DNA from 2 places in the Streptomyces sp. NBC_01465 genome. Region 2 is predicted to be linked to the other one. Evidence: riboswitches for the same ligand, from Rfam matches in the RefSeq annotation. Region 2 holds a riboswitch; the other holds the start of a gene.
What was found. A riboswitch is a leader RNA that binds a small molecule or an ion and turns the genes downstream of it on or off. The one in region 2 is predicted to bind cobalamin.
Positions count from the first base shown of each region.

Region 1 (7,489 bases), 5.8 Mb from region 2:
CCGCCGCAGCACGCCGTCACCTCGCCGGTGATGATGTCGCGCCGGGACCCCTGGGTGAACATGCTGCGCACCACGGTCGCCACCCTGGCCGCCGGGGTCGGCGGCGCCGACTCCGTCACCGTGCTGCCCTTCGACCACGCCCTCGGCCTCCCCGACGCGTTCGCACGCCGCATCGCCCGCAACACCTCGACGATCCTGATCGAGGAGTCGCATCTGTCCCGGGTGATCGACCCGGCGGGCGGCTCCTGGTACGTGGAGCGGCTCACCGACGAACTCGCCCACGCGGGCTGGGAGTTCTTCCAGGAGATCGAGCGCACCGGCGGCATGGCCGCCGCCCTGCGCTCCGGCCGCATCGGCCAGGAGCTGGCGGACACGTGGGCGGCGCGCAGCGCGAAGCTCGCCAAGCGGCGTGAACCGATCACCGGGGTCAGCGAGTTCCCGGACCTCGGCGAGCGCCCGGTGGAGCGGGAGCCCGCACCCGCGCCGCGCTCCGGCGGACTCCCCCGCGTACGGCGTGACGAGGCGTACGAGGCGCTGCGCGCCCGCTCCGACGCGCACCTCGCGGCGACCGGCACCCGGCCGCGCGTCTACCTGGCCGCCCTCGGCCCGGCCGCCGCCCACACGGCCCGCCTCACCTTCGCGTCGAACCTCTTCCAGGCCGGCGGCATCGAGCCGGTCACGGACGGCACGTTCGAGGAGAGCGGCGCCTCCGCGGCCTGCCTCTGCTCCAGCGACGCCCTGTACGAGGAGCAGGCGGCCGACGCCGCCGCGACCCTCAAGTCGTCCGGCGCCCGCGAGGTGTTCCTCGCCGGCCGCCCCGGACAGTACGGCGACGTCGACTCCTATCTCTTCGCGGGCTGCGACGCCGTCGCCGTACTGTCCGCCACCCTCGACCGAATGGGCGTGTCCTGATGGCAATCCCCGACTTCACCGGGATCGAGCTCGGGGCGCCCGCCGCCGACGGCGGCGCCGACGAGTGGCGTACGGCCGTGAAGAAGGCGACCGGCGGTGACGACCTGCTCTGGGAGACCCCGGAGGGCATCGCGGTCAAGCCGCTCTACACCGGTCAGGACACCGAGGGCCTGGACTTCCTGGGCACCTACCCGGGCGTCGCCCCGTACCTCCGCGGCCCGTACCCGACGATGTACGTCAACCAGCCCTGGACGATCCGCCAGTACGCCGGATTCTCCACCGCCGAGGAGTCCAACGCCTTCTACCGGCGGAACCTGGCGGCGGGCCAGAAGGGCCTCTCCGTCGCCTTCGACCTGCCCACCCACCGCGGCTACGACAGCGACCACCCGCGTGTGACGGGCGACGTCGGCATGGCGGGCGTGGCGATCGACTCGATCTACGACATGCGCCAGCTCTTCGACGGCATCCCGCTCGACAAGATGACCGTGTCGATGACGATGAACGGCGCCGTGCTGCCGGTGCTCGCGCTCTACATCGTGGCCGCCGAGGAACAGGGCGTACCGCCCGAGAAGCTGGCCGGGACCATCCAGAACGACATCCTCAAGGAGTTCATGGTCCGCAACACCTACATCTATCCGCCGAAGCCGTCGATGCGGATCATCTCCGACATCTTCGCGTACACCTCGCAGCGGATGCCGCGCTACAACTCCATCTCCATCTCCGGCTATCACATCCAAGAGGCGGGCGCGACGGCCGACTTGGAGCTGGCGTACACCCTCGCCGACGGCGTGGAGTATCTGCGGGCGGGCATGGGCGCGGGCCTGGACGTGGACGCGTTCGCGCCCCGGCTCTCCTTCTTCTGGGCGATCGGCATGAACTTCTTCATGGAGGTCGCCAAGCTGCGCGCCGCGCGCCTGCTCTGGGCGAAGCTGGTCAAGCAGTTCGACCCCAAGAGCGCCAAGTCCCTTTCCCTGCGCACCCATTCGCAGACGAGCGGCTGGTCGCTGACGGCACAGGACGTCTTCAACAACGTGACGCGTACGTGTGTGGAGGCGATGGCCGCGACCCAGGGCCACACCCAGTCCCTGCACACCAACGCCCTCGACGAGGCGCTCGCCCTGCCCACGGACTTCTCGGCGCGCATCGCCCGCAACACCCAGCTGCTGATCCAGCAGGAGTCCGGCACCACGCGCGTCATCGACCCGTGGGGCGGCAGCGCGTACGTCGAGAAGCTGACGTACGACCTCGCCCGCAAGGCCTGGCAGCACATCCAGGAGGTCGAGGCGGCGGGCGGCATGGCCAAGGCCATCGACGCCGGCATCCCCAAGCTGCGCATCGAGGAGGCCGCGGCCCGCACCCAGGCCCGTATCGACTCCGGGCGCCAGCCGGTCATCGGCGTCAACAAGTACCGGGTGGAGAGCGACGAGCAGATCGACGTGCGCGCGGTCGACAACTCCTCCGTGCGCGGCCAGCAGATCGAGAAGCTGCGGCGGCTGCGCGAGGAGCGCGACGAGAACGCCTGCCAGGACGCGCTGCGCGCCCTGACGCACGCCGCCGGATCCGCCGAGGGAAATCTGCTCGAGCTGGCAGTGAACGCGGCCCGTGCGATGGCCACCGTCGGGGAGATCTCCGACGCCCTGGAGAAGGTGTACGGACGGCACTCCAGCCAGATCCGTACGATCTCCGGTGTGTACCGCAACGAAGCCGGCGAGTCCCCGTCCGTCGAGCGCACCCGCACCCTCGTGGGCTCCTTCGAGGAGGCCGAGGGCCGGCGCCCGCGCATCCTGGTCGCCAAGATGGGCCAGGACGGTCACGACCGCGGCCAGAAGGTGATCGCCACGGCCTTCGCCGACCTGGGCTTCGACGTGGACGTGGGCCCGCTGTTCCAGACCCCGGGCGAGGTCGCCCGCCAGGCCGTCGAGGCGGACGTGCACATCGTCGGGGTGTCGTCGCTGGCCGCAGGTCACCTCACGCTCGTGCCCGCGCTGCGCGAGGAACTCGCCGCGGAGGGCCGCGAGGACATCATGGTCGTGGTCGGCGGGGTGATCCCGCCGCAGGACGTTCCGACGCTCCTGGAGATGGGCGCGGCCGCGGTCTTCCCGCCCGGCACGGTCATCCCGGACGCGGCGTACGACCTGGTGCAGCGGCTGGGCGCCGATCTCGGACACGGCGGCCTCTGAACCCGATGGCGATCGACCTCGACACCTATGTGAAGGGTGTGCTCGACGGGAAGCGTGCGCAGATCGCGCGCGCCGTGACGCTCGTCGAGTCCACCAGGCCCGATCACCGGGCGCTGGCCCAGGAGTTGCTGACGCGGCTGCTGCCGCACAGCGGCCGGGCCCGGCGGATCGGCATCAGCGGGGTGCCCGGCGTCGGCAAGTCGACGTTCATCGACGCGCTCGGCACGATGCTCACGGGGCTCGGCCACCGGGTCGCGGTCCTGGCCGTCGATCCGTCGTCGAGCCGTACGGGCGGGTCGATCCTGGGTGACAAGACCCGGATGGAGCGACTCGCTGTCGACCCTTCGGCGTTCGTACGTCCGTCTCCGACGGCGGGGACCCTGGGCGGCGTCGCCAAGGCCACCCGCGAGTCGATCGTGGTGATGGAGGCGGCGGGGTACGACGTCGTCCTGGTGGAGACGGTCGGTGTCGGCCAGTCCGAGACGGCGGTCGCGAACATGGTCGACTCCTTCCTGCTGCTGACGCTGGCCCGCACCGGGGACCAGCTGCAGGGCATCAAGAAGGGCGTCCTGGAGCTGGCGGACGTGATCGCCGTCAACAAGGCGGACGGTCCGCACGAGCGCGACGCGCGTGCCGCGGGCCGCGAACTGGCAGGCGCCCTGCGGCTGATGCACCCCTCCGACGCGGCCTGGACTCCACCCGTACTGAGCTGCAGCGCCCGCGAGTCGACCGGCCTGGACACCGTCTGGGAGCGCCTCGAACAACATCGCGACCTGCTGGATTCGACCGGCAGGCTCGCCGCGAAGCGCCGCGACCAGCAGGTCGACTGGACGTGGACGATGGTCCGCGACGAGCTGCTGCGCCGGCTGCACGCGGATCCGTCCGTACGCACTCTCGCACCCGGCCTCGAACAACAGGTCAGGGACGGCGAGTTGACGGCCACGCTCGCCGCGGAGAGCATCCTGCGGGCCTTCGGTCACGACGCTGTCTGAGCCGTCGGCTACGCTGGGCGGTGCAGCTGGTTCGCCCTGTCAGCCGGACAGACGCGTCGTAAGAGGGAACCCGGTGGGAATCCGGGACTGCCCCGCAGCGGTGAGTGGGAACGACCGCCGTCATACGCACTGGATCCGCCCGGATCCGGGAAGCGACGGCCAGTAGGAATCTGCCCCGGCAGATGTGCCCGCGAGTCCGAAGACCTGCCCGCTGCCCGTACGTGAACCCTTGCGTGCGGACATCCCGGTGACCTCGTGGGCGGGTCGGCGTACATCCAGGCGGGGACCGTGCCGTTCGGCGCGTGTCCGGTCCGCCCGGTTCGTCATCCCTTCGCGTCCGCGTCCCGTCTCCGGGGTGCTCAGGAGTCATCTCGCGAAGGAGATTTCCCGTGACAACCAAGCCCGCAGCCGCGGCAGCACAGGCCACCGTGTACGGCTTCCCCCGCCAGGGACAGCACCGTGAGCTGAAGAAGGCAGTCGAGGGGTACTGGAAGGGCCGCGTCACCGCCGACGCCCTCCGGCAGACCGCCGCCGACCTGCGCGCCTCCACCTGGCGGCAGCTCGCCGAAGCCGGCCTCCACGAAGTCCCGACCGGCGACTTCTCGTACTACGACCACGTCCTGGACACCAGCGTCATGGTCGGCGCCGTCCCCGCCCGCCACCGCGACGCCGTCGCCGCCGACCCGCTCGACGGGTACTTCGCGATGGCGCGCGGCACCCAGGACGTGGCCCCGCTCGAAATGACCAAGTGGTTCGACACCAACTACCACTACCTCGTACCGGAGTTGGGCCCCGACACCGTCTTCACCGCCGACTCCACGAAGCAGGTCGCCGAGCTCAGGGAGGCCCTCGCGCTCGGCGTGGCGGCGGCCCGCCCGGTCCTGGTGGGTCCGGTGACGTACCTCCTGCTGGCGAAGCCCGCCCCCGGGGTCGCACCCGACTTCGAGCCGCTCACGCTCCTGGACCGGCTGCTGCCCGTGTACGCCGAGGTCCTCTCCGATCTGCGCGCGGCCGGGGCCGAGTGGGTGCAGCTGGACGAACCGGCCCTGGTCCAGGACCGCACTCCGGCCGAACTGAACGCCGCAGCCCGCACGTACCGCGACCTGGGCACCCGCGCCGACCGGCCGAAGCTCCTGGTCGCCTCCTATTTCGACCGTCTCGGCGACGCGCTGCCCGTTCTCGCCAAGGCCCCGGTGGAGGGTCTCGCGCTCGACTTCACCGAGGCCGCCGCCGCCAATCTGCAGGACCTGGCCGCCGCGGGCGGTCTTCCCGGGAAGCGTCTGGTCGCGGGCGTCGTCAACGGCCGCAACATCTGGATCAACGACTTCGAGAAGTCCCTGGCCACCCTCGGCACCCTGCTCGGCCTCGCCGACCGGGTGGACGTGGCGGCGTCCTGCTCGCTGCTGCACGTGCCGATCGACGCGACGGCCGAGCGGGACATCGACCCGCAGATCCTCCGCTGGCTCGCCTTCGCCCGCCAGAAGACGGCCGAGATCGTGACGCTCGCCCGCGGCCTCTCCCGGGACACGGGCGCGATCACCGCCGAACTCGCCGCGAACCGGGCCGACTTGGCCTCACGTGCACACTCCCCCATCACCCGGGACCCGGCCGTCCGGGCGCGTGCAGCGGCGGTCACCGATGCGGACGGCCGCCGCTCGGAACCGTACGAGAGGCGCGCCGAAGCCCAGCGCGCCCACCTCGGCCTGCCGCTGCTCCCGACCACCACGATCGGCTCCTTCCCGCAGACCGCCGAGCTGCGCACCGCCCGCGCCGATCTGCGCGCGGGCCGCATCGACACGGTCGGCTACGAGGAGCGCATCGGGGCCGAGATCCGCGAGGTCCTCGCCTTCCAGGAGAAGGCCGGAATCGACGTCCTGGTCCACGGCGAGCCCGAACGCAACGACATGGTGCAGTACTTCGCCGAGCAGCTGACCGGGTATCTCGCGACGCAGCACGGCTGGGTCCAGTCGTACGGCACCCGGTACGTACGCCCGCCGGTCCTGGCCGGTGACATCTCGCGGCCGGAGCCGATGACGGTGCGCTGGACTTCGTACGCGAACTCGCTCACCGACCGCCCGGTGAAGGGCATGCTGACCGGCCCGGTGACGATGCTCGCCTGGTCCTTCGTCCGCGACGACCAGCCGCTCGGCGACACCGCGCGCCAGGTCGCGCTCGCCCTGCGCGACGAGGTCAACGACCTCGAGGCGGCGGGCACTTCGGTCATCCAGGTCGACGAGCCCGCCCTGCGCGAGACCCTGCCGCTGCGCGCCGCCGGCCACCCCGCCTACCTGGACTGGGCGACCGAGTCCTTCCGCCTCACCACCGGCGGCGTACGACCGGCCACCCAGATCCACACGCACATGTGCTACGCCGAGTTCGGCGACATCGTCCAGGCCATCGACGACCTCGACGCCGACGTCATCAGCCTGGAGGCCGCCCGCTCCCACATGCAGGTGGCCCGCGAACTGGCGGCGCACGGATACCCGCGCGAGGCGGGCCCCGGCATCTACGACATCCACTCCCCGCGCGTGCCCTCCGCCGAGGAGGCGGCAGCCCTGCTCCGCACGGGACTTGAGGCCATCCCCGCGCAGCGGCTCTGGGTCAACCCCGACTGCGGCCTGAAGACCCGCGGCTGGCCCGAGACCCGCGCATCCCTGGAGAACCTGGTCGCCGCCGCCCGCACGGTGCGTGCGGAACTGCCGAACTCCTGAGGTGACCGAAGGGCCGAGAGGGGGAATCGAAAGAACCGCCTCTCGGCCCTTTGGGGCGAAATATCCGACTCGGTTACCGTAGGGACGGAGTCCCGGCAGCGGCCGGGTCGCGATGGTCCTACGGGTGCGGAGAAGACGATGCACGGCGAGTACAAGGTCCCGGGCGGCAAGCTGGTCGTCGTGGACGTCGACACCGAGGACGGCGTCCTGCGGAACGTCCGGGTGGCAGGGGACTTCTTCCTGGAGCCCGACGAGGCGATCCTCGCGATCAACGGCGCCCTGGAGGGCGCCCCGTCCGACACCGACGCGCCCGGCCTCGCGTCCCGCATCGAAGCGGCGCTCCCCACCGGCACGACCATGTACGGACTGACCTCCGAGGGCATCGCAATCGCCGTGCGCCGCGCGATCTCCCAGGCCACCGACTGGACCGACTACGACTGGCAGCTCATCCACGAGCCGCCGCACTCCCCCGCGCTCCACTGCGCCCTCGACGAGGTCCTGACCGCCGAGGTGGCGGCGGGCCGCCGCCCGCCGACCCTGCGCGTCTGGGAGTGGGACGTCCCGGCGGTCGTCATCGGCTCCTTCCAGTCCCTGAGCAACGAGGTCGACCCCGAGGGCGCCGACCGCCACGGCATCACGGTGGTGCGCAGGGTCAGCGGGGGCGGCGCGATGTTCATGGAGCCCGGCAACACCA
Region 1 covers NZ_CP109467.1:7,242,611-7,250,099, reverse strand. Annotated here, with positions in the region: gene OG707_RS33895 (methylmalonyl-CoA mutase subunit beta) at 1-912, shown strand, start outside; gene scpA (methylmalonyl-CoA mutase) at 912-3,092, shown strand; gene meaB (methylmalonyl Co-A mutase-associated GTPase MeaB) at 3,098-4,084, shown strand; cobalamin riboswitch at 4,095-4,310, shown strand; gene metE (5-methyltetrahydropteroyltriglutamate--homocysteine S-methyltransferase) at 4,474-6,795, shown strand; gene OG707_RS33875 (lipoate--protein ligase family protein) at 6,934-7,489, shown strand, end outside.
Region 1: linked by a shared signal. The riboswitch ahead of metE (5-methyltetrahydropteroyltriglutamate--homocysteine S-methyltransferase) and the one ahead of OG707_RS06480 (cobalamin biosynthesis protein) in region 2 are both predicted to bind cobalamin.

Region 2 (7,489 bases):
CGCGCTTCCCGCCCAGCAGCCGTACGACGGCGACCGAAGCGCCCTCGATCAGCGCAGGAAGCTCACCCTCCGCATCGATCCGCGTCGGATTCCCGATCCGGTACGGAGCCCCGGAGGCCCGCGCCGCCAGGAGATCCGTATCGGCGGTCGACAGCAGCAGCACAGTGCTCATGAAGGCGCTCCAGGTGCGATGAAGGGAAGTCCTGACGGTGCGCCCGACTCGATGAGTGCGAGCAGCGCGTCCGTGTCCGCGTGTTCCTCGATCAGATCGCCGAGGCGATCCAGTTGCTCCTCGCGGAGCGCTCCAAAACTCGTGTCCGGGGCGGGCACGAACCGCCGCCCCGCAGCCTCCGCGACCTCCCGCAGGAAGGCCCGCCGGAATCCGTCGCTCTCCAGCGACCCGTGCCAGTGCGTGCCCCAGACGGAGCCGACCCGGCACCCGTCCAAGAAGGCTTCTCCGCCCAGCACTTGGGCCACCCCGTGGTGGATCTCGTACCCCTCCACCACTTCACCCAGCGCCTCGCCGACCGGCCGCTCCAGGGTCTTCTCCACGGCGAACCGCACGCGCACCGGCAGCAGCCCGAGCCCGTCCACAGCACCCGCCCGAGACTCGACGTCGTCCTCGATCCGCTCACCGAGCACCTGGAACCCGCCGCAGATCCCCAGTACGGGCCGCCCCTCGGCCGCCCGCCGTGCCAGCGCATCGGCGAGCCCGCGCTCCCGCAGCCACTCCAGCGCGCGCACGGTGCCGCGCGTCCCCGGCACGATCACCAGATCGGCGTCGACGAGCTCCTCGGCGCGGTCCACGAACCGCACCACCACACCCGGTTCGGCGGCCAGCGCGTCCACATCGGTGAAGTTCGACATCAGCGGTACGGCGCACACCGCGACCCGCAGCACGTCCTCGCCGACCGGCGGCGCGACGACCGACTCCCGTACGGCACCGCGCATCGAGACGCGCAGCCCGTCCTCCTCGTCGATGCCGAGCCCGTGCGTGTACGGCAGGATCCCGTACGTACGCCGCCCCGTCAGCCCGGTCAGCATGTCGATGCCCGGCTCGAGAAGCGACACGTCACCCCGGAACTTGTTGACGAGATACCCGGCCACCAGCGCCTGGTCCTCCGCACTCAACAACGCGGTGGTCCCGAAGAACGAGGCGAAGACACCCCCACGATCGATGTCGCCGACGACGACCACAGGGAACCGCGCGGCCCGCGCGATCCCCATGTTCACGATGTCGGTCCGCCGCAGATTGATCTCGGCCGGACTGCCCGCCCCCTCGCAGATCACGGCGTCATACGTGCCCCGCAGCTCCTCCAGGCACTCCACGACGGTCCCCAGAAGCGACTCCTGGCGCCCCCCGTGGTAGCCGCGCGCACTCATCTCGCCGACCGGCTTGCCCATCAGCACGACCTGGCTGCTGCGGTCGCTCCCCGGCTTGAGGAGTACGGGATTCATCAGCGCGCTCGGCTCGACGCGCGCGGCCTGCGCCTGCATGGCCTGCGCACGCCCGATCTCCGCGCCCTCGCGCGTGACGAACGAATTGAGCGACATGTTCTGCGCCTTGAAGGGCGCGACCTTCACCCCCCGCCGTACCAGCCACCGGCAGATCCCCGCCGTGACGACGCTCTTGCCCGCGTCCGAGGTGGTCCCCGCGACGAGCAGTCCACCGCCCTTGCGTACGCCTGTCATGCCCGACTCCTTCTGGTGGCGCCCGCGCGGCGTCCGCGCAGAACTCCGTACGCACCGCGCGCGGCGACGCACGTCGCCAGTGCCAGCACATTGACGCGACGCGACAGCCGCACCGCCCGTTCGATGTCCCCGATGTCGACCGCCCGCGCCTCGCCGTTGAGCACGGCGCGGTGCTCGATCCGCCCGCCGTACGACAGGGTCCCCCCGAGCCGTACGCCCAGCGCGCCCGCGAACGAAGCTTCCACGGGGCCCGCGTTGGGGCTCGGGTGCTTGCCCGCGTCGCTCCGCCAGGCCTGGACCGCGCCTCGAGCGTTTCCGCCCGCGAGGACGGCGAGCGCGGCGGTCAGTCGGGCCCCCGGCCAGCCGGCCACGTCGTCGAGGCGGGCCGAGGCCCACCCGTACCGCAGATACCGGTCCGAGCGGTGCCCGACCATCGCGTCCAGCGTGTTCACGGCCCGGAACCCGATCAGACCCGGAACTCCGCCCAGGGCGCCCCACACCAGCGCGCCCACCACGGCGTCGGAGGTGTTCTCGGCGACGGACTCGACGACCGCCCGGGCGATCTGCTGCGCGTCCAGCGCCGAGGGATCGCGCCCGCACAGATGCGGCAGCCGCTCCCGTGCGACCTCGATGTCCCCGGCGGCCAGCGCACCGCCGACGGCCCGCGCCTCGCGCCCCAGGGAGGTCCCGCCCACAACGGCCCAGGTGGCGGCGGCAGTCAGGGCAACGGAGGCGGCAGGGCGGCCGCGTACGGCCCGCTCGGCCACGACGGCAGCGGCGACCGCACCCCCGGCACAGACCACGGAATGCAGCGCACCCCACCCACGGTGGTCACGCCACAGACGCTGCTCGACGGCGGCCGCGGCCCGCCCGAACAGGGCGACCGGATGCCCCCGGCGAGGATCACCGAGCAGCAGGTCGCCGAGAAGGCCGGCGGTGGCGCCGTACGCGAAACTTCGCTCGGCACGCATGAGTTCAGCAGGGTGGAGAAGAGACCGGCAACAGGCAGCCGTACGCAACGCTCATGGCGAAAAGTCCTCACTCAGGGTGTCCGCGCCCTGGTTCGACGTGATCGACGGCGAGAGTTCCTGGCTTCCGGAGATCACTCCCCGGTGACAGTGGCGGGACCGCGCCGGATTCGCACCGGACTTCCTCTCCATGCCGCCGTATTGGCTTCGGCAGTCCACCACGCTCGGAGAACACCCGTCAACTCACCCTTGACCTGCGAAGGAAGAGTGTGTTGGGGCACACAGAAGACCGCCCCGCACAAGAGCGCGGGGCGGTCGTGAAGCGTGGTGTCCGTCAGGCGACGATCAGGTAGATCCCGTACGAGACGGCCGCCGCGCAGAGTGCGAAGCAGAGGTACGCGCCGGAGCGCGCCACGAGCGCCGATCCTGCGGTACCGGACGAGCCGTTGGTCTCCGAGGACTTGGAGAGTCCGACGATGCCGAGGGTGAACAGGCCCACCAGTCCGACGGTCGCCACGAGGCTGACGCCGAAGACGGTGCCGAGTGCTTGCCAGTCGATGTGCATACCGCTGTGTCCTTAACCGTTCTCAGACCGTGGCCGGTCGGGTCGGCTCGGGGGCGGCGCCCCCGGGCGACGGGATGGTGGCCCTGAGCTCGTCGACCGGAGCGCCGGCCGGGGGAGGCGGGGTGACGGCCGCGATGGCGGTGGTCACGACGCCCGCGGGCTCGGCGTCGGTGTCCGCGTCGGGGGTGACGCTCGTGTGGTCGACCGGCTTGCGGCGCGAGAGCGACCAGATGACACCCGATCCCGCGACGAGCAGGACGGCGACCGCGGCGATGCCGACGTTGCCCTGGCGGGTGAGGAACTCCGCACCCGCACCGACGACCGCTGCGGCCGGCAGCGTCAGGCCCCAGGCGACGAACATCCGGGTCGCGGTGGACCAGCGGACCACACCGCCCTTGCGGCCGAGGCCCGCGCCCATGACCGAGCCCGAGCAGACCTGGGTGGTGGAGAGGGAGAAGCCGAGGTGCGAGGAGGCCAGGATGACTGTGGCCGCACCGGTCTGGGCGGAGAAGCCCTGCTGCGGACGGAGCTCGGTGAGCCCCTTGCCCATGGTCTTGATGATGCGCCAGCCGCCCAGGTACGTACCCATCGCGATGGCCAGACCGGCCGAGACGATGACCCACAGCGGCGGGTTGGCGCCGGGGGCGAGGACGCCGCCCGTCACCAGCGCCAGGGTGATGACACCCATGGTCTTCTGCGCGTCGTTGGTGCCGTGCGCGAGGGAGACCAGACCGGCGGAGGCGATCTGACCGGCGCGGTAGCCCTTGGCCGTCGCCTTGTCGTCGGTGCGGCTGCCGATCTTGTACGTCAGCTTCGTGGCCAGGTAGGCGGCCAGACCGGCGACGATCGGGGCGGCGATCGCGGGGATCAGCACCTTGGTGACGACGGTGGTGCCGTTGACCCCGGAGGTTCCGACGGACATCAGCGTGGCGCCGATGAGCCCGCCGAAGAGAGCGTGGGAGGAACTGGACGGCAGGCCGAGGAGCCAGGTCAGCAGATTCCAGAGGATGGCGCCGACGAGCGCCGCGAAGATCACTTCCGTGCTGATGCCTTGTTCATTGATGATCCCGCCGGAGATCGTCTTGGCGACCTCCACGGAAAGGAATGCACCGACGAGGTTGAGCACGGCGGACATGGCCACCGCAGTCTTGGGCTTGAGAGCGCCGGTCGAGATGGTCGTCGCCATCGCGTTGGCGGTGTCGTGGAAACCGTTCGTGAAGTCGAACACGAGAGCGGTAACGATCACGATCCCAAGGAGCAGGGTCAGGTGTTCCATTTACCTGGGCAATCGTTCGAGGTCATTGACGATTCGAAGGTAGGCAACCCGAGTGAACGGAAGGTGAACTGAGGCGGGCGTTGTGGTGACCCCAAACGGGAGAGTGCCGCTCCGGTTGTAATCGTGTCGTCACCGGAGCGGCCCCCCGGCCGTGCAGACACCGGGTTCGCTACCCCCTGGCGAACCTCTGGAGCTGACTGACCGACCCGTTGAAGAGATTCTGGTCACCCGGCAGCGACCCGCTGCCGTTGTCGTACTGCCAGATCGTCCAGTACGACCACCCGGCGGGCAGTTCCCCCGGCGAACTGCTGTAGCGCGCCACCCACAGGGCATGGCTCGCGGCGAAGGCCCGGCTCCTGCCCGTGCAGCGGTTCCACCAGCGGGCCGAGGTGTAGATGACAGGGCGGCGCCCGGTCAGCCGCCTGATCTCGTTGCTGAAGGACGTGATCCAGCCGACCATCTTCGCCGGGTTCATCCCGTAGCAGGCGTGCTTGCTGTACGGGTTGTACTCCATGTCCACGGCGGGCGGCAGCGTCCAGCCGTCCGCCTTCCACCGGCCCCCGTACTTCACGAAGTAGGCAGCCTGCGCCTTCCCGGACGACTTGTCCGGCAGCGCGAAGTGGTAGGCGCCCCGGACGAGCCCCGCGCTCCGTGCGCCGTTGTACTGCTGCGAGAAGTAGGGGTTGCGATAGGTGGTGGACTCGGTGGCCTTGACGTAGGTGAAGCGGCCGCCCTCGGCCCTGGTCTCCGCCCAGTCCACGTTCTTCTGGTGCGAGGAGACGTCGTTCCCCTTGGGCTTGCCCGCGCCCGACGCCGGGATCTCGGCGAGCGCGGTTCCCCCCAGTGCGGTGAGTGCCGCGGCGGACACGGCGAGTGTCCGTACCCGGGCGCGGCGAAGTAACGGTTTGTTGTCACGGGCCATGTTTCCCCCCGATGGCGTCGTGCGTGAAAAAGCCCGCCAGAGGCTATCGGAAGATCCACTGATCTCCGTCGATCCCAGGCCAACCCCGGCACCTGCTGACGTATCGGTACATCCTCGGCCCGCAGTGGCCCATGGCGGCCCACCTGGCACGATCCCCTCCATGACCTCACAGGACGCGATCGCAGAAGCCTGGAACGAACTCGTCGCCACCGCCCGCAGGACCGTGGCCGAGGGCCTGGTCGTCGGCACCTCCGGCAATGTCTCCGTACGCTCCGGAGGCCTCATCCTGGTCACCCCGAGCGGCGTCCCCTACGACCGGCTCGGCCCCGAGGACACCGTCGCCGTCGACCTCGCGGGCCACCAGGTGCTCGGCACCCTCGCCCCGACCAGCGAGCTTCCCCTCCACCTCGCGGTGTACGGGAGCACCGACGCGACGGCCGTCGTCCACACCCACGCCGTCCACGCGACCGCCGTCTCCACCCTCGTCCCCGAGCTCCCGCTGGTCCATTACATGGCCGCGGTGCTGGGCGGCCCGGTGCGCGTCGCGCCGTACGCGCTCTACGGATCCGACGAGTTGGCCGAGAATGTGCTGCGCGCGCTTGCCGGACGCACAGGATGCCTGCTGCAGAACCACGGCACCGTCACGTACGGAACCTCCCTCTCCCAGGCGTACGACCGCACGGCCCAGCTGGAGTGGATGTGCGAACTCTGGCTGAAGGCGAGCGCCCTCCCCGGCCGTACCCCCCACCTGCTGACCGAACCCCAGCTCGCAGAGGTCAAGGAGAAGCTCCGCGGCTACGGTCCCCAGCCTCGTTAGGTCCCCGCCCACTGGCCGCGCGGCCCGTCCGCCCCGACACTGAGAGCGTGCGCCCGGCTACAGCGACGGCAGCGGCCGTCACCACCCTGATCGGCGTCGGCGCGGCTGCGGTCGCCGCCGGACGCTACGCCAGCGATGCCGCCCTCAGGGCGCCGCGCGGCCGGCCGCTCCCTGCCGACCCGCGCCTCACCCTGCACGCCACGGCGCCCGGGCAGATCACCCTGACCCGCAGCCTGGCCTCGCTGCGCCCCGGCACCTACGGCCTCGAGAACGCCGACGTCCACGCCGTGATCGGCCCCGTCCTCGATCAGGTCCCGCACACCGCGGACACCGTCGTACGCCGCCTGGAGCGCGTCACCCACGGCTCCCTGGAGCCCGGCGCCCGGCTGCGGCTGACCCCGCAGCTCCACCAGGGGAACCCGTACACGGCGCTCGGCCTCGACCACGAGGACGTCGTCATCACCGGTGAACTGGGCACGCTCCCCGCCTGGTTCGTGCCCGCGGTCCGCTCCACCTGGGTGATCACCATCCATGGGCTCGGCACCACCAGGGAGCACCCCATGAACGTCATGGACTTCCTGCACCGGCAGCAGTTCCCGGTCCTCGACCTCACCTACCGCGGCGACCTGGGTGCCCCGCGCTCGCCCGACGGCCTCGGTCACCTGGGTGAATCCGAGTGGCGCGATGTGGACGCCGCCATCCGCCACGCGGTACGCGGCGGCGCCGAGCGCGTCATCCTCCACGGCTGGTCCACCGGCGCGACGATGGCCCTGCACGCCGCGACCCGCTCCGCCTTGCGGCACAAGGTCAGCGGCCTCGTCCTGGACTCGCCGGTCCTCGACTGGGAAGCCACCCTCAGGGCGCTCGCCGCGACCCGCCACACCCCGGCCCCGCTGCTCCCTCTTGCGGTACGGGCGGCGCAGGGCCGGACCGGGCTGCACGCCGACCACCACTTCGACGTATCGGTCCCCACCCTGATCCTGCACGGCCCCGGCGACCAGGTCTCGCCCTGGGCCCGGTCGCGCGAACTGGCCGCGCGAAGCCCGGAGTTGACCACCCTGCACCCCGTTCCGGATGCGCCGCACGCCGCCATGTGGAACGCGGACCCCGCAGCGTACGAAGAGGCCCTTCGCCGCTTCCTGACCCCTCTCATGTGACCCCTCCGGCGAAGGCGGCCGATTCCGTTTGGGTTTTCGGGGCGTGAGCGGAGAGACTGACCTCCGTGACGACCCGGAAGCCTGATGAGAAG
Region 2 covers NZ_CP109467.1:1,426,892-1,434,380, reverse strand. Annotated here, with positions in the region: gene cobN (cobaltochelatase subunit CobN) at 1-172, opposite strand, end outside; gene OG707_RS06485 (cobyric acid synthase) at 169-1,692, opposite strand; gene OG707_RS06480 (cobalamin biosynthesis protein) at 1,689-2,663, opposite strand; cobalamin riboswitch at 2,753-2,895, opposite strand; gene OG707_RS06475 (hypothetical protein) at 2,995-3,225, opposite strand; gene OG707_RS06470 (inorganic phosphate transporter) at 3,248-4,501, opposite strand; gene OG707_RS06465 (lysozyme) at 4,671-5,423, opposite strand; gene OG707_RS06460 (class II aldolase/adducin family protein) at 5,584-6,240, shown strand; gene OG707_RS06455 (alpha/beta hydrolase) at 6,288-7,397, shown strand.